2 regions of the Pseudoalteromonas sp. MMG022 genome follow, and region 2 is predicted to be linked to the other one. Evidence: riboswitches for the same ligand, from Rfam matches in the RefSeq annotation. Region 2 holds a riboswitch; the other holds the start of a gene.
What was found. A riboswitch is a leader RNA that binds a small molecule or an ion and turns the genes downstream of it on or off. The one in region 2 is predicted to bind cobalamin.

Region 1: it holds a riboswitch for cobalamin, as region 2 does, so the genes downstream of both, L1070_RS11255 (ABC transporter ATP-binding protein) here and L1070_RS08450 (TonB-dependent receptor) in region 2, are expected to answer to the same signal.

What each region holds. Positions count from the first base shown of each region.
Region 1 is NZ_JAKFZQ010000010.1:107,228-116,542, reverse strand. Features, by position in the region: gene cobU (bifunctional adenosylcobinamide kinase/adenosylcobinamide-phosphate guanylyltransferase) at 1-464, opposite strand, end outside; gene L1070_RS11270 (adenosylcobinamide-GDP ribazoletransferase) at 461-1,234, opposite strand; gene cobT (nicotinate-nucleotide--dimethylbenzimidazole phosphoribosyltransferase) at 1,231-2,298, opposite strand; gene L1070_RS11260 (iron ABC transporter permease) at 2,307-3,302, opposite strand; gene L1070_RS11255 (ABC transporter ATP-binding protein) at 3,299-4,084, opposite strand; cobalamin riboswitch at 4,220-4,351, opposite strand; gene L1070_RS11250 (histidine phosphatase family protein) at 4,364-4,963, opposite strand; gene nqrM ((Na+)-NQR maturation NqrM) at 5,044-5,256, opposite strand; gene L1070_RS11240 (FAD:protein FMN transferase) at 5,347-6,366, opposite strand; gene nqrF (NADH:ubiquinone reductase (Na(+)-transporting) subunit F) at 6,531-7,757, opposite strand; gene nqrE (NADH:ubiquinone reductase (Na(+)-transporting) subunit E) at 7,775-8,383, opposite strand; gene L1070_RS11225 (NADH:ubiquinone reductase (Na(+)-transporting) subunit D) at 8,394-9,026, opposite strand; gene L1070_RS11220 (Na(+)-translocating NADH-quinone reductase subunit C) at 9,026-9,315, opposite strand, start outside.
Region 2 is NZ_JAKFZQ010000007.1:80,683-89,997, reverse strand. Features, by position in the region: gene coaD (pantetheine-phosphate adenylyltransferase) at 1-364, opposite strand, end outside; gene L1070_RS08475 (TetR/AcrR family transcriptional regulator) at 554-1,210, shown strand; gene thiI (tRNA uracil 4-sulfurtransferase ThiI) at 1,316-2,776, shown strand; gene L1070_RS08465 (2-dehydropantoate 2-reductase) at 2,804-3,697, opposite strand; gene L1070_RS08460 (VanZ family protein) at 3,690-4,040, opposite strand; gene L1070_RS08455 (YajQ family cyclic di-GMP-binding protein) at 4,181-4,663, shown strand; cobalamin riboswitch at 4,821-4,976, shown strand; gene L1070_RS08450 (TonB-dependent receptor) at 5,012-6,886, shown strand; gene msrA (peptide-methionine (S)-S-oxide reductase MsrA) at 6,951-7,496, opposite strand; gene L1070_RS08440 (efflux RND transporter permease subunit) at 7,486-9,315, opposite strand, start outside.

The DNA.
Region 1 (9,315 bases), on a different contig from region 2:
TGATGTAACCAACCGGACTGATCAACAAATTCACGATTCAACTCCCCCATAGGCACAATGCCATGACCGACTTCATTACTGACCATGATCACATCAGCTAAAGTACCTTGCAAAGCTGCCAACAGCTGCTGTTTCTTGGCTAAGTATTCTGCCAGCCCTTTTTCACATAACCCATAGGTCAACCAAAGCGTTAAACAATCAACTAACACACAGCAGCGTGAAGGCTGTGCCATCAACTGTTCAGGCACAAGCCAAGGCTCTTCAATAAGCTGCCATTGTTCATCTCGACGTGCTTGATGATGAGCAATACGACTTAGCATCTCATCATCCTTTGCTTGTGCTGTGGCCAAATATACAATCTGCTCGACCTTGCCACTGGTAAGTAAAGTGTTGGCTTTGTGCTCCGCCAGCGCGCTTTTTCCTGAACGTGCTCCCCCTAGTATCAGCTGAACCTCTTTGCTCATCGCCATATCGCTAAACACACCATATAAATCACTACTTCTGAGATTTGCTGGGCAGCCCCTAGGCAATCTCCCGTATATCCACCGAGTTGTTGATTAAACCAAGTTACACACAAACGCCTCATCACCGTTAAGCTCACAATCAGTGCCACACAGTGCCAAATGCTAAAATAATCAAAACACCAAAAAACCACCAACACAGCTAATGCACAGCCATACAAATACACTCGAGCATGATTTGATAAGCTTTGAACAACTGGCTTAACTTTACTTTGCGTATCCTGTTGTACATAGGGCAAAAGAGCGATTATGCTCGTCGCCATAGCTCGACTTAAGGTATGCCCACAGATAAGCGCAATACACACCCAGTACCCATGCTCAGCAAGGCTAACCAACAGTTGGTACTTCAACAGTAACAATAAACACAAAGCGGCGACGCCATATGTGCCAAGTCGGCTATCTTTCATAATGTCGAGCTTTTGCTCAACCGACCAACCCCCACCGAAGCCATCCCACACGTCAGCAAAGCCATCTTCATGGAAGGCACCAGTCACGAATATTCCCGTAGCGAGTGTTAATATGACCGCGACTTCAGCGGTTAAAATGCTTTGCAGTAATAGATAGATAAACGCCAATAACAACCCAACAAGCAGCCCCACCAGTGAAAAATAACCGCTAGCTTGGTTCAACTGTGAATCATCAACCTTATCTTTAATTGGTACTGGCAAACGGGTGAGAAATACCACGGCCAACAAAAAAGCACCTTTGTTCACACGCTCACCACATCATTGACCTGCGCTTGTGAGAAACTGGCCATATCGTTGTAAAATGCTAATGCGCTTTGCAATATAGGTAGACACAGTGCGGCCCCGGTCCCTTCGCCTAACCTCAACTCTAAATTCAACAAAGGCTTGACCTGCAAATGAGCCAGCATTTTGGCGTGCCCTTGCTCACCTGAGTTATGCGCAAAGATCATGTAATCAAGACAATTTGGTTCCATTTCAATTGCCAGCATAGCAGCGGCAGTTGCGATAAAGCCATCAACCAAAATTGCTTTTTGAAGCCGAGCCCCCGCCAGCATGGCACCAACCATTTGACAAATTTCAAAACCACCCAAACAGCGTAAAACATCTCGCGCTGTACTCAAGTGTTCGCCATGAAATTGCAAAGCTTGCGTTATCAATCGCAACTTTTTGGCCTGTACGTCGTCATCAACTCCAGTGCCTCTGCCCACAGTTTGCTCCGGAGCCAAGCCACTTAATGCCGCAAAGATTGCCGCCGCCGAGCTGGTGTTACCAATGCCCATCTCACCAAATGCCAGCAGGTTGCAATTATGGTTGAGCTTAGTTTCTATCAACTGTTTGCCGTAAGCCAAACCTTGTTCAAGCTGCTGATGTGACATCGCTACAGACGTGGTAAAGCACGAAGTACTCGTGCCAAGGCGCTGAGAAATAACGCCTAACTCGGGTTCTGGCGTAGTTAAGATTCCACAGTCAACCACACTGAGTTGCCAGTCAAACTGACGGCAAAACACATTGATAGCCGCCCCACCGTTGGCGAAATTTGCGACCATTTGCCCTGTCACTTCGCTAGGGGCAATCGATACCCCATGCGCTGCAATGCCATGGTCACCGGCAAAAACAACTAGTTGAGGCTGAGTAATGGTAAAACGTGCGCACTCAAACTGCGCTAAGCTCAAACCTTGAGAAAAGATCAATACCAACTGCTTAGCCAGTACCTCAAGATCACCCAGCGCACCGAGTGGTTTTGTTTTAAGATCAATTCTCTGTTGTATTTGCGCCGCAAATTCTAGGTCTAATTTACGTACCTCACCCATATACTTTCCTATATTGAGGCTGTTGTGCGCTTACGTAGCACCAACAAAGTTAAGAAAAACACACTACCAATGGCCGCTGTGATCACACCGACTGGTAACTCTTGATTCTCAAGTACGGTGCGAGCAACAATATCCACCCACAACATAAATAGCCCACCACTCAAAGCAGTAATAAGTAAACCTGCGGTGCTTGCTTGCGACACAAAAAAGCGCACTATGTGTGGGATCATTAGACCCACAAATCCAACGCCACCACACATAGCAACCAATACCGCAGTCAATAACGAGCTTAATAGCAACATACCCAAACGTAACTTAGTCACATTCACGCCCAATGTTGTGGCACTTTCATCGCCCAACAGCATGGCATTGAGCGTTCTTCGAAATAACAACATGCAACCTACGCTCAAACAAACCACGATTGCTGGCAACCATAATGTCTGCCAATCAGCGCGCGAGAAGCTGCCTAATGTCCAAAATACAATGGCCGTGATCGCTTGTGGGTCGCTCCAGTACAACAGCAAGCTAGTACAAGCACTGAACAAGAAAGACAAAGCAACGCCCGCCAGCAGCATAGACTCCACTTGGTTATTCAGTTGTGCTTTAGCAATTAACAACAACGCACTCATTGCCAACAAACTGCCTGCAAACGCTGCGCCCGACAGTACTAAGCCCGCTTGTACTCCTGTGAATGCAAATAGCAGCACCACCCCAAATGAAGCACCCGATGACACCCCAAATAAGTATGGGTCGGCCAACGGGTTACGCGTAACTGTCTGTAAAATAAGACCAGCCATAGCTAAACCACCACCCGCTAAAAATGCCAATATGGCACGCGGCAAACGCAACTCTATAATGATTTTTTGCTCTAGATTAGTAGCATCATAGGACAGTAAAGCTTGCCAAATATCAGACAGTTCAATGGCTATCGCACCCAGACTCAAAGCTGATACAAAGCTAGTCAGCACCGCTAGGGACAGAGCGCTCAATGCAAACTTATTCATTGAATATATCCATAGTGATAGCGAATGTGTGGCACTAATGTTTGCTCACTGTGGGCGTTAGGCACTTGAGTCACCTGTGCACACACGCCAAACACATCACTGAGTAACTCACTGGTGAGCACCTGCAAAGGCGTACCCTGTGCTTTCAATTCACCATTTTGAAGTACCAACAAATGGTCTGATACGGCCGCTGCCAAATTGAGATCGTGAAAAGATGCCAATACGCTCACGCCCAACGACTTTGCCAACTCCATGATCTGAATTTGGTATTTCACATCTAGGTGGCTCGTTGGCTCATCCATGATTAACAATTGTGGCTGTTGCACCATCGCTCTGGCTATCATCACCCGTTGTTTTTCACCACCAGATAATGAACTGAACATCTGATTGGATTTATGTGAAAGGCCGACCTTTTCAAGCGCCATGGCAATATCATCTTTATCTTTATGATTTATGGAAGAAAAAAGTGGCTTATGTGGTGTCACTCCCATAGCGACCACATCAAATACCCCGAGATTAAATTGCTCGGGTACATCTTGCAGCACCACAGCAACTTGCTTGGCATATTCCGGCCTTGAGTAGCGCTCAATTGGCGCGTTAAGCAACTGAATTTGACCATAGGTTGGTTTGATAAAACGATAGATACATCTCAATAAAGACGATTTTCCTGCACCATTAGGGCCCAGTAGGCCCACAAACTGCCCAGCTTTGATGCTAAAGCTGACATCTTTGAGGATATTCGATTGATTTATTTGCAACCCAACCTGCTGGACATCCAACATAGAGCACGTTGCGTGTACTGACTGATTCATGCTTACCTTAAACACATAACCGCGAGTCGTAAGCACAAACAATAGCGCATTCACGTAATGACATGAACACTAGGAAAAGTATTATTGCATGTGACTCAAAGTACGCCCGCTAAGAGTATATTTTGCCGGTCTTGGTATCTGACTTTGGCCACAAGCGTGGACCTTCACAGTTGCGGGGACAGTTGAGTATTTGCAACTCATTCCCAAGATTCACCAACAAAGTTGGTTGCCATTATGCTGTCTAGACGTCTAAAATACAACTTTTGGCCAACCTTTATCCTGCTCATCGTAGTAAACTTTCACTTTAAGCACTTTGCCATATTCAATGTCTAGCGCGCTAAATATACAGCTGTTACTAATCGGTATCTGTAAAATATATGCCACGAGTTGCTTTATGACCCCACCATGTGTGAACACCACATTGTGAGGACTTCTATTGCTGTCTAATTGAAAGCACCACCATTGTTCGACGCGTCTTTTAAATTCCAGTAAAGACTCACCATTTGGCGGTGTATATAAATGAGGTGATTGCCAAAACTGGCCAAGAGTTGGTTTAGTTGTGAGCTGCCATAGTGACTCGTAAGATTGACCGTCCCAATCCCCAAAATCCATTTCTTTGAGTGCCTCATCAAGCTCAAACTGGTAGCCATGTAACTGTGCGTAATGCTGAGCAAATTCTTTGCAGCGCTTTAACGGTGAACTAAAAACAAGCGCGCCACTGCTCACAGATTCCACGGCTTTGCTAAGCTGTTGCCAGCCAACTTTACTTAACTCAACATTACTGCGCCCAAGCAAGTGCCCTGTAACTTGCGGCTGACCATGACGGATAAAGTACCAAGTTTGCTGCATAGGTTCACCTGTGTCTACTACATCTAGTTTTGGTGATCAAAAATGCGAGCCGAGGCTCGCATTTTCACTGAAGCAATGACTTACAAAATTTGATTTTCTTTCCAAGCTTGTTCCTTCGCCAGACGTTTTTTACGTCTGTCACAAGGGTCATCACAATCGCAGGCCTTTTCAACGCCAACAGCACCTAATCCACCACAGCTGCTAGCCATTGATTTCTTTTGTACGATAACACCGACAGCCATTGCTGTAACAATCAAAATAAGCAAACCAAAGGTAAGTAAAAACAGTGACATGGTACTGGCCTCTAAAATATAAAAATGGACTCAGCGTACTGAGCCTGTGACGGTCTAAGACCACTTTATTATAACTCGCTTATTCTCTAGTCACAAATAAGGTTTAAACGCCTCACTGACATAAGTTATAAGGCCTTGGTCTGATTTACTAATTAGATACACCGCCAACTGATGTTGCTCTGCATACGCCTTGGCACGCTCAGTGCCCATAACAGTCAATGCAGTGGCTAAGCCATCCGCCGTCATTGCCGATGGGTGCAAAACTGTCACCGATACCAACTCATGTTTAACTGGCATGCCCGTTGCGGGGTCGATTAGATGAGTAAAGGTTTCACCATCCATTTCATAAAAGATACGATAGTCACCCGAGGTCGCAATCCCGGTATCTCTTAACTTGAGTTCGCGGTGTACTTGCCTTTTCCCCATAGGAGCATCAGGCTGCTCTATGGCAATGATCCAAGGTTTATCATTCGGTTTACTACCCGAAACACGCAGCTCTCCGCCAATTTCAACCATGTAATTATCAATGCCAAGTTGCTCCAACAAAGCAGCGACTTTATCTATACCGAAACCTTTTGCCGTAGCTGAAAACGATACCTCTAAGCCATCTACAGTTTTCGCCAAGCCTTGTTCGCTCAGCAACAACTTATCTACGCCAATACGGCTGCGCATATCATCAAGTTGCGCCTGAGATGGACGCTTTGTAGGACGCTTATCAGGACCAAAGCCCCACAGATCGATTAACGGACCCATCGTGACATCCAGTGTTTCGGTTGACTTACCAAGGCGTATAGACTCAGCCACTACCGCACGAAAGTCTTCACTAATTACCATCACTTCACCTTGCGAAAGCATATTGAACTGATTGATTTCTGAATCTTCAACCCAAGGAGACATCGACTGATTTACCGCAACCAGAGTGTCATCTATCTGCTTTTTAAGCTGATTTTGTTCAAGCTCTAGCGCCCCTGGGAAAATCTTAATATTGTAGGTAGTGCCCATAGTTTTTCCATTTATCACTATGGCCTGTGAAGTATGTCTTGTACTGTTGTCACATCCACTTAGGACCAGTGTCAGCAAAATCATTACGGGTAAAAAAATACGTGCCATCTTCCATCCTATCGTTCATTTAGTTATTCGCAAGCGCTCGCACATTCATCCCTTTATATACTGTGTTCGCTCTTTTCATGCATTAAAAAGCCCCAAGACGCTAGCGCCTTGGGGCTGATATTTTATCTCAAAACTGTGTTTTGGATCATGTGCTAAAAGCCTAATTAGCCACCGAAGTCATCTAGTAAGATGTTTTCGTCTTCAACGCCTAAGTCTTTAAGCATGTTGATTACTGCGGCATTCATCATTGGAGGACCACACATGTAGAACTCGCAATCTTCTGGTGCTTCATGATCTTTCAAGTAGTTATCATAAAGTACGTTATGGATGAAACCTGTGTAACCTTCCCAGTTATCTTCTGGTTGTGGATCTGACAATGCAGTGTGCCATACGAAGTTGTCGTTCTCAGCAGCTAGGCCATCGAAGTCTTCAACGTAGAACATTTCACGCTTAGAACGCGCACCATACCAGAAAGACATCTTACGTTTAGAGTTAAGACGCTTAAGCTGGTCAAAGATGTGTGAACGCATCGGAGCCATACCTGCACCACCACCAACAAATACCATTTCTGCGTCTGTGTCTTTAGCAAAGAACTCACCAAACGGACCAGAGATAGTAACTTTGTCACCTTCTTTAAGTGACCAAATGTACGATGACATTTTACCACATGGTAGTGACAAGTTATTTGGCGGCGGAGTCGCAATACGTACGTTTAGCATGATAATGCCGAACTCTTCTGGGTAGTTAGCCATTGAGTATGCACGAATTGTTTCTTCATCCACTTTAGACTCAAGATTAAAGAAGCCAAAACGCTCCCAATCTGGGCGATACTCTTCAGGAATATCGTAGTCTGCATATTTAACGTGGTGTGGTGGCGCTTCAATCTGAATGTAACCACCGGCACGGAAAGGTACTGACTCACCATCCGGAATAGCAAGCTTAAGCTCTTTGATGAAAGTCGCTTTGTTATCGTTAGAGATAACTGTACATTCCCACTTCTTAACACCGAAAATTGACTCTTCAAGTTCAATTTCCATGTCGTTTTTCACGTTTACCTGACACGCTAAACGGCAGCCCTCACGAGCCTCACCTTTAGAGATGTGATCAAGTTCAGTTGGTAGAATATCGCCACCACCTGATTTTACATGTACGCGACACTGACCACATGAGCCACCGCCACCACAAGCTGATGATACAAAGATACCCGATTCTGATAGAGCACCAAGTAACTTGCTGCCAGCAGAAGTAGTAATACCTTTTTCAGGATCACCGTTAATTCCAATTGTGATGTCACCGCTTGCTACTAACTTAGATTTAGCTGCAATAATTACTAAAACTAAGATAACAACGATAGCAATGAACATCCCTACGCCTAAATATACCTCAAGCATGATTTTTCCTCGCTACCTTACAGTGAAATACCAGAGAATGACATAAAGCCAAAGCCCATCAAACCTACAGTGATGAAGGTAATACCCAAACCACGAAGACCATCTGGAACGTCTGCATATTTCATTTTCTCACGGATACCAGCAAGCAATACGATTGCCAATGCCCAACCCACACCAGAACCAATACCAAACACCACTGACTCACCAAAGTTAAGGTTACGCTCAACCATGAATGAAACCGCACCAAAAATCGCACAGTTTACAGTGATAAGAGGTAAGAAGATGCCCAGCGCGTTGTAAAGTGCAGGGAAGAACTTGTCTAGTGCCATCTCAAGGATCTGTACCAATGCAGCGATTACACCGATAAAGGTCAAAAAGCGTAAGAAACTTAAGTCAGCTTCTGCAAACCCTAACCATTCAAGTGCACCTGGTGCTAATACAGCGTAATACACTAGGTTGTTTACTGGTACAGCAACGCCTAGTACAAAGATTACAGCAACACCAAGGCCCAGTGACGTAGTTACTTTCTTAGATACCGCTAGGAATGTACACATACCCAAGAAGAAAGATAAAGCTAAGTTTTCAACAAAAACCGCTTTAACGAATAAACTAATATATTGTTCCATCTCTCTCCCCTTACGCCTTCGCTTCTACTTGATCTTTCTTGTATGTACGAAGTATCCAAATGAAGATACCTACCAAGAAGAACGAGCTGAATGGCATAATCAGTAGACCCATTGGGCGATACCAACCACCGTCAGAAACGAGTGGCAAGATCTCAACACCAAATAAAGTACCAGAACCGAATAGTTCGCGAACGAAACCAACCGTTAGCAGTACCACTGAGTAACCTAAACCGTTACCGATACCATCTAAGAATGACATTGCAGGTGGTGACTTCATCGCATAAGCTTCAGCACGGCCCATTACGATACAGTTAGTAATGATCAAACCGATGAACGTTGAAAGCTCTTTAGCCGTTGAGTAAACAACCGCCTGTAGCACCTGGTCAACAACGATTACCAATGAGGCAATGATGGTCATCTGCACAATAATACGTACACTCGAAGGAATGTGGTTACGCATCATAGAGATGAATAAGCTTGAAAATGCAGTTACCAATGTCAAAGCAATTGACATGATCAAAGCATTTTTAAGGCTTGATGTTACCGCCAATGCTGAACAAATACCTAACACCTGAAGGGCAATCGGGTTGTTCGCAAAGACAGGGCCAAACAAGACTTCTTTCATTTCTTTAGTGTTAGCCATTAGTTCAATGCTCCTTTACGTACTTTCGCAAGGAATGGACCAAAGCCTTTGTTGCTAGTCCAAAAATCAATCGTGTTATCCACACCGTTTGACGTCAAAGTAGCGCCAGACAAGCCATCGATCTTATGCTCGTTGTCACCTGCTGTACCTTTAACGATATCAATCGGAAGCTGCTTACCATTCCACGTTGCTGTCCACTTAGGGTTTTGGATTTCACCACCTAGACCCGCAGTTTCGTTGTGCTTGTAGAACTGAATCGCTTTGATTGTTTGACCATCATCATCCAATG
Region 2 (9,315 bases):
CAGACGGGGTTAAAAATACGCTTTCTAAGTCTGGGTTTAGGCGTCGGTTCATATTGGCAAGTTGGAACTCGTAGTCAAAATCTGACACTGCGCGAATGCCCCTGATCAACACGTTAGCTTTATATTGCTTAGCTAGATCAACCAGCAGACCAGAGAATCCAATCACTTTTACGTTTTTGTGTTCAGCAAGTACTTTTTCCGCCAAGGCAACCCGTTCCTCCAAAGAAAAACAAGGCTTTTTGTTTGGGTTGTGTGCAATGGCAAGTAGCACCACATCAAACATTTTTGCGGCTCGTTTGATTAAATCGGCATGGCCATTGGTTAATGGATCAAAAGTACCTGGATATAAAGCTGTGACTTTCATAACACGATATCGTCAATAAAATTTGGCATATGGTAGCAATGTTTTACAGATATTTCACTGGTCTGCTTTGCGCTATGTGCACTTATATCATATACCCTTTAGTGCTATTTTCACTTAGCCTAATTGGCTATACTGACCCAATTAGTGAAACACATCCTAATATTAATCGCGTGTCATAGAGATCAGGATATGAATACCAAGGAAAAAATAATTCGTACCAGCATCGCTTTATTCAATTTACATGGAGAGCGGGCAATAACGACGAATCATATAGCTTCAAATCTGGGTATAAGCCCAGGAAATTTGTACTACCATTTTAAAAATAAAGAAGACATTATTCGCAATATATTTTCTTTATACCGAGAGCACTTAAGTACTCATTTTAAACCACTCAATACCGAGTTTGAGCCGCTAGAACAATTAACTAAGTATCTAGACTCATTGTTTGATTTGATGTGGCGTTACCACTTTTTTTACGACAATCTTACTGACATTTTGGCAAGAGATGGCGTGTTAAAAAAGCAATACATTGAGTTTCAGACAGACTTGTTTGAACAGGTGCGCTCTGTCGTGATTGGTTTGCGCACAAGTCGCGTTATCAATATTAGCGACGAAGATGCAAAAGAGCTGGCTCATATGTTGAAAATGACGGTCAGTTTTTGGACGCCATACGTAAAAGCACGCAGAATGACAGGGGTACTTGAGCAGCAAGATATCTATAATGGTATTGTTAAAGTATTGATGTTGTTTAAGCCGTATTGTACGGATTTAAGTTCTGCCAAAATTCAGGAATTACAAGACCAATATCAACGTCTTGCAGATGAGTCACTGCCCAGTATTGCGTAACATAGGCGGCAATTCGGTTTGTTTATTTCCTAGACGCATAGAAATTTGATATACTCGCGCGCCCGATGTCTAGGCGCGCTTTCGCCACGCAAAAGAGTTATTTCTATGTTTAAATTTATCGTCAAACTGCATCCTGAAATTGCCATTAAAAGCAAATCAGTTCGTAAACGCTTCACCAAACTTCTAGAGAAGAACATCGAAATCCTTCTCAGCCGTATTGACGAGCAAATCAAAGTAAAGAATAACTGGGACAATATTACGGTTACGAGTGCTAAATCGGATCAATCCACGCGATCAGCACTCATCGATAATTTAAAGCGCGTGCCTGGTATTGTGCAGTTTATTGAAGTACAAGAAACACACTTTGACAGTCTTGACGATATTTATCAGCGCACCTTAACTTTGGCTGGTCACACTATTGAAAACAAGACCTTCTGTGTTCGAGTGAAACGCAGAGGTAATCATGACTTTACTTCAAGCGATGTTGAGCGCTATGTAGGTGGTGGTTTGAATCAAAACGTGTCAGGTGCAAGCGTGAAGCTGAGTAAACCTGAAGTGACTGTGAAAATAGAGATCAAAGATGACTTAGCCTATATTGTGACACATACACATTATGGTATTGGCGGCTTCCCGTTACCCACTCAAGAAGATGTTCTTTCGCTTATTTCGGGCGGGTTTGACTCAGGAGTGGCCAGTTATCAGATGATCCGAAAAGGGGCTCGTACACATTTCTTATTTTTCAACCTAGGTGGTGCGGCTCATGAGATTGGGGTAAAACAGGTTAGCCACTATCTTTGGAAGCAATATAGCTCGACTCACAGAGTTAAGTTTATCACTGTCGATTTTGAACCTGTTGTCGCCGAGATTTTGGAGAATATCGAAAATGGTCAAATGGGCGTTGTGCTCAAACGCATGATGATGAGAGCGGGTAGCCAAATTGCCGAACGCTTTAATATTCCGGCATTAGTTACTGGTGAAAGTATCGGTCAAGTATCGAGCCAAACTTTGGCTAACTTGAATGTAATCGATAGAGTGACGGAAACACTCATCGTGCGTCCGCTTATTCAGCACGACAAGGCCGATATTATTAAGATTGCCCGTGAAATAGGCACCATAGAAATGGCAGAAGCAATGCCTGAGTACTGTGGTGTTATTTCTAAAAAGCCGACCGTAAAAGCCAAACTTGAAACTATCTTAGAAGAAGAACAGAAATTCGACTTTGATGTCTTGGATGCCGTTGTGGCCAACGCGGTGGTGAAAGACATTCGCGATATAGAAGCTGAAGCAAAAGAAGAAGTGAAAGAGGCTGAAACTGCCAGTGAACTGCCCGAAAATGGTGTGGTTTTGGATATTCGCTCACCAGATGAGGAAGATGCCAATCCATTGGAAATTGAAGGCGTCGAAGTTGTGCATTTACCATTTTTTAGACTCGCTACCAAGTTTGCAGATTTACCACAAGATAAAGAATATTACCTGTATTGTGCTAAAGGTGTGATGAGCCAGCTTCAAGCATTAATATTGCATGAGAATGGCTTTAACAATGTGAAAGTGTATAAGCCAGAGTAATAAAAAAGCCGAGCGAGTCTCGGCTTTTTAGTGCTTATTTATAAGTGCTTGCAGCATCTGAGCATTGTATGGTGTTGACACATTAAGTAATTGACCCTGAGCAACAACATAGCCACAGATTGCCTCAATTTCAGTTTTTCTACCATGCTTTACATCCTGCGCCATAGAAGAAAAGTTAGCACTGGTGCGAGACATTACTTGATATGCGTTATCCAAGGCTTGAGACAAAGTGACTTTAATACCTGCTTTGTTTGCAACCGTACAGGCTTCATTGAGTAAAGCGAGGATTGTGGCACTGAATTTTGGTTGGCGTAGTTGCCCATTTGGAACTTGATGTAACGCGCTTAAAGGGTTGATTGCGATATTGACTAACAACTTTTGCCAGCGCAATAGCGTCATATCTTCATGAATAAAGCTCTGCGACAATATACCTGAAAAATAAATCCCAAATATATGTTTAATAATTGAATGAGCCTGCGTATTACAGGCACCTAAATACGTATCACCAGAGCCGGTTATTTTTACATGGTTATCATCTAGCTTTAATGCACCACGAGCGGTACTGATAAAAAATAGTGCTTGGTTTGGTTTGAGCTGGTCAAGAATTTCACTCAAATCACACATGCCATTATGACTAATAAAGAGGTTGGCATGATCAGACAAATAGGGGAGTACATCGGCAATCGCCTGTGGCAGTTGATAGGCCTTTACGCAAATAAAACAATTGGCGATAGATAGAGACTGGGTATGCGCTAGTACAACTGGCTTGGCATTAATTACTTTGGTGCCTTGGTGTTCGCTGATAAGCCATTTATCGGTAGGAAGAGTACGTGTAATCACCGACACATTATGACGTTGACTCAGAGCGTGCGCAAATGACAGACCAATTGCGCCTGCGCCAACAATGTGAATATCAGTCATATTTTTTTGTACGCCACTTACTGAGTGCTATATATATCGCATAGTAACTGAGGGCTCCCAAAAAGTCAGCGATGAAGTCTCCTAGAGAGGCTTGTCTGTAAGGTAGGCTATCCTGCATGACCTCAATACCAATGCCATAGCCGGCTAACAAAACGAGTTGCGTGATAGTGGGCCATTTAAAAGCATGGTGCATGATAAAGGCGAGGCCAAAAAATATTATAAAATGAACTACTTTGTCCGCATGTTGAAAGCGAATACCTGAATGTTGAAACTCTTTGGCAAACAGGTAGGTACATACTGCGAGGGTGACCAATAATAAAACTTGATAAACGCGCCTTGTCACTATACTTCCTAAAGATTAATAGCCGCTAATTTGGGGTCAAGTATATCACCTAAAACTGGCTGGTGGGTGAATATCACTTTTTTCCCACATTCTTATTTTAGGTTGATATAATCGCGATATTCATATTTTAGGAGAATAACATGCCTTCTTTTGACATTGTGTCTGAAATTGAAATGACAGAAGCAAAAAATGCGGTTGATAACGCAAAACGAGAACTGGAAACACGTTATGATTTTCGTGGTGTTGATGCATCTATCGAATTAAACAATGATGTGATCACGTTAAAAGCGGAAGCTGATCCACAAGTAATGCAGTTGTTTGATATTTTAGCCAGTAAAGCATCTAAACGTGGTTTGGATGTGGCAAGTTTAGAGCTTAAAGATATTGAGCGTGCGGGCAAACATGTATCACGTAAAGTAGGCTTAAAGCAGGGAATTGAGAAAGATATGGCCAAGAAGTTGGTCAAGCTTATCAAAGACTCAAAAATTAAAGTACAAGCTGCGATTCAGGGTGAAGAAGTCCGAGTGACAGGTAAAAAACGTGATGACTTACAAGAAGTGATGCAGCTGATCCGCACCAGCGAGTTAGGACAACCGTTTCAGTTCAAAAATTTCCGCGATTAATGCTGGCGCAGCAATTCGTTAATTGTGTTTTTTGCCAGTTCATCTGCCGCTAAAGCAAGTAACACCTCTTACTTGCTTTAGATTTCTAGACGTCCATTGACAATCATCCATAAACTTCGCACAATAGCGCCTCTTTTCAAGGTGCTTAGCTTGGTAACGTCGTGTTATCCAGATCGGTTCGTATCAGTTAGTTTGCTAAGATAATCGGGAAGTTGGTGCCAATCATGGGACTGAGTGAAATCCAACACTGCCCCCGCAACGGTGATGCCTAAAAGGCTAAGTCCGGAGACCGGCCTTGAAGTCGACTTACTGTTTTACTTGTGCGGTGGGCGCAAGTCTGAGGATATCATGCAAAACAAATCTATTTTGGCAGTGGCTATTTTGGCTGCTGTGTCGTCTGACGTTTGGGCACAAGCTCAGAACGAACACATTGAGCGTATTACCGTTACCGCGAACAAATTCGAGCAATCAATCAACAACACCCTCACAACTGTTAACGTGATTGAGCGTGAGGAAATTGAGCAAAGCAACCTTAGAGATTTACCGTCATTGCTTAACACTGTTGCTGGTGTTGACGTAGTGAGAAACGGGGGCTTTGGCCAAAAAGCCAGTGTTTTTGTGCGCGGTGCCACCACTAAACATGTGTTGGTATTGATTGACGGCGTGCGAGTGAGCGATGCTAACTCTGGTGATGTAGCATTTACTAACATTCCTCTTAACAGTATTGAACGCATTGAAGTGGTAAAAGGTGCCAAAGCGGCAGTTTATGGCTCCGATGCATTGGCGGGCGTGATCAACATCATTACGCGTAAAGCGCAGCAACAGCAAATCAGTTTAACGTCAGGCAGTCACAACTATGTGAACTATCAACAAGCAGGGCAGTTCAATACCGACTCGCTTTCATTGAGTTTCAATCTGGGCTATGAGGATACTGATGGCTATGATGTAACGAGCAAAGACCCTCAGTTGCCATTGACTAAAGATCACGATAGTGACGGCTATCGCAATAAAAATATTGGCTTCAACTTAAGCTATGATCATGAAGATATAGGGACTGTTTCTGCACGCGCTCAGTATAGCGAGGGAGAAGGCGAGTATGATAATGCCTGGGGCAATGATGCCTACGAGTTTGAAAACTATACCACCAAGCTTGCCTGGGAAAAGCAACATGATCAGCTACAGCACTATGCCAGCGTGAGCGTTTCTCAGCAGGAGAATACGCAAGTCGGTACGCCAAATCATGATGTTTATAGTACCGAGCGTGTAGAAGTTGAGTATCGTGCGTTGTATCGCTGGTCTGAAACTTTACAACTTGCAGCGGGTGTGAGTCAGCTCAATGAAGATTTGAGTAATGCATCAGCCGAATTCAGCCACTCAGACCGTACTAATAGAGCCATATTTGTAGGGGGCTTCTTTGAGCAAGGCCCATGGTTGGCAAATGCGGTTGTAAGAACCGATGATTATGACTTTCATGGCAGAGCCAATACATACACTGCGAGTATCGGTTATCAGGTCAACAACATGGTTACCTTTAGAGTCAATCACGGTACAGCATTTAGAGCGCCGACTTTGACACATGCGTATGTTAAAAATAGCCCGTGGTATTTGCCAAACCCAGATATTAAGCCGGAAGAGGCAAGTAACAGCGAATTTGGGGTCATGCTCGATACTCGCTGGGGTAAATACGATGTGGCGGTATTTAATAACAAAATCGATCAAATGATTGTTAGTTTGCTAGGTGAAAGTGGCAAATATATTGCGTCTAACGTTGATCAAGCGGCTATGAAAGGGGTGGAGTTATCGGCGACAGTTTCAGCTTTAGGATTTGAGCATAGAGCCAATCTAACTTTACTGGATGCGAAAGACAAAACAACGGGTAAAGACTTGGTCCGTCGACCAGATACTGCTTTTAACTATACCTTATCTAAGTCTTGGGACAAGTTAGATGCGAGCCTTACCATGATTTATCGTTCTTCAAGGCCAACCATCACCTTGTATGATAGTCAGTTCAATACACATAACAAAGCGCTCAGCGGCTACACAGTTTTCAATTTGGCCGCAAACTATGCGCTGTTTGATAATGTGAAGCTGACAGCTCGACTGGAAAATCTGGGTGATAAAACCTATTTGACAGCTGCGACTGGACTTGCAAGTAGCGGGCAAATACTAGGATATGTGCCGCTGGGTAGGCAAGCATATGTTGGCGTGTCAATTAGCTTTTAAAGATACTTCAAAGTAAATTAAAAGGCGGATGAAACAACAATCCGCCTTTTTGCTTGCTTGCATTCTATTCGTCGTCTTCTAACAACTGCTGGCTAAACTGATGCTGAAACTTTGCCAGCTTTGGCGCTATCATTACACTACAATACCCTTGAGCCCGATTGTTAGCATAATAATCTTGATGGTAGCTTTCAGCACTATAAAACTGACATGCTTCACTAAGTTCGGTAACAACGGGGGCTATGTACTGTTTTTGTACCGACTCTATTGTTGTTTTGGCCTGTTGCAGCTGTTGTTCATTATGGTAAAACACCACACTTCGATATTGAGTACCAATATCATTACCTTGACGATTTAGTTGCGTAGGGTCGTGCAACGTAAAAAACATCTCTAACACTTGTACGTAGCTTATTTGTTGAGGATCAAATTTAATTTCAACCACCTCAGCATGACCACTGTCGCCGTGACAAATTTGCTCGTATGTGGGTTGTTGTGTATGTCCACCACAGTAACCCGAGCGTACTTCTAAAACTCCTTTTACGCGACGAAAGGCAGCGTCTATACACCAAAAGCAGCCACCACCCAAAGTCGCAATCTGTACCTCAGTCATTATTTCGTTCCTTATGCTGTGCTTCCTGGGTCGCCAGTTTGTGGCTGATGAACTCAGGAGATTGAGTACGTTTAGCTAACAGGTTATAGGCACATGGGATAACAAACAAGGTCAGTATGGTGGCAACACTCACGCCCGCAAAAATTACAACCCCTATTACCATGCGACTTTCTGCACCTGGGCCTGTTGCTAAAACCAGTGGAATAGCACTCATCACTGTTGTGAGCGATGTCATTACAATAGGGCGAAGCCTTTGCACAGAGGCATCTAAAATAGCCTGCTCAAACGCGATACCTTGATCTCTAAGCTGATTGGCAAACTCTACAATAAGGATGCCGTTTTTGGCACTTAACCCTATCAACATAACGATACCAATCTGACTATAGATATTGAGGGTATTGTCGGTAATGTATAACCCGTACATAGCGCCAACTAAACCAAGTGGTACAGTGAGCATAATAACAAGCGGGTGAACAAAACTTTCAAACTGTGCCGCAAGTACTAAAAAGGTAACAGTGAGCGCTAGAATGAATACATATGTCATTGCCGAGGCACCTTCATAATACAGTTGAGACTCACCTTTATAATCTATCGCACCGTCAATATCATTTTCTTCACTGGCAACTTGGTTTAGAAACTCCAATGCTTCAGCAAGGGTGTAGTTGTCAGCTAGATTGGCCGAGATAGTAATTGCTCGCATACGGTTATAGCGATTCAGACGGGCGGCGGTCGCTTCTTCGCGGATGGTTATTAAACTATCCAGTGGCACCAATTCCTCAGTGCGTGATTTTACAAAAATGTTGTGGATGTCGTTCGGTGCCGCAAAGTCAGACTTAATCCCTTTTAAGATCACATCGTACTCTTCACCACGGTCGATAAAGGTCGTCACGCGACGCTGTCCCAGCATGGTTTCCAGCGTACGACCGATATCGCTAATAGACACTCCTAAATCTGCCGCTTTGGTTTTGTCGATGCTTATCAAAAACTGTGGAAAGGTTTCTTTATAGTCATGATCAATTCTAACCAGTCCCGGATTTTGCTGTGCTCTGCTGATGATCCGGTCTCGCCATTTGGCCAACTCATCGTAATCATTCCCTTGTAATACAAACTCGACTGGACGCGATTGACCACCACCACCGATACCTCTGCGCATGATGGCAAATGCACGTACATCTGTGACCTCTCGCATTGTTGAGCTTATCTCACCCATAACCTCCCAAGTTGACCGCTTACGTTCGTCCCAATCTGGCATGCCGACGATAGCAACGCCACCTTGTCCACCCCAGCCTGGCACACGGACTAACACACGGCTCAATTCACCTTTATCAACATATGGCAACAAGCGTTGCTCTATTTGCTCCATATTGGCTAGGTTGTTTTCATAGCTTGCGCCTTCGGGGCCATTCATCATGATGAAAAAGGTGCCTCTGTCTTCTTTTGGCGTCAGCTCAGAGGGGATCTGTTGAAGTAGGGCGAAACTCACAAACCCTGCCAGCGCTAAGGTTGTCACTAAGCTGTAGCGGCGGGCTAAATTATCCTGTAGTACTTTTCTGTAGCCTTGTTCTATGCGAGAGAGTATTTTTTCCATCCATTGACTGAATCGGTTCTCTTTAGCGCTGGGCTTAAGTACTTTAGAGCAAAGCGCAGGGGAGAGTGTCAAAGCGGTCACGCTCGAGAACAGTACAGCCGCGCTGACTGCCATGGCAAACTCAGTGAACAATGCTCCGATGCGGCCATCCATAAACACCAGCGGCACAAATACCGCGATCAGTACTAATGTGGTAGCAATAATTGCAAAACCTACCTGTCGTGCGCCCCGATA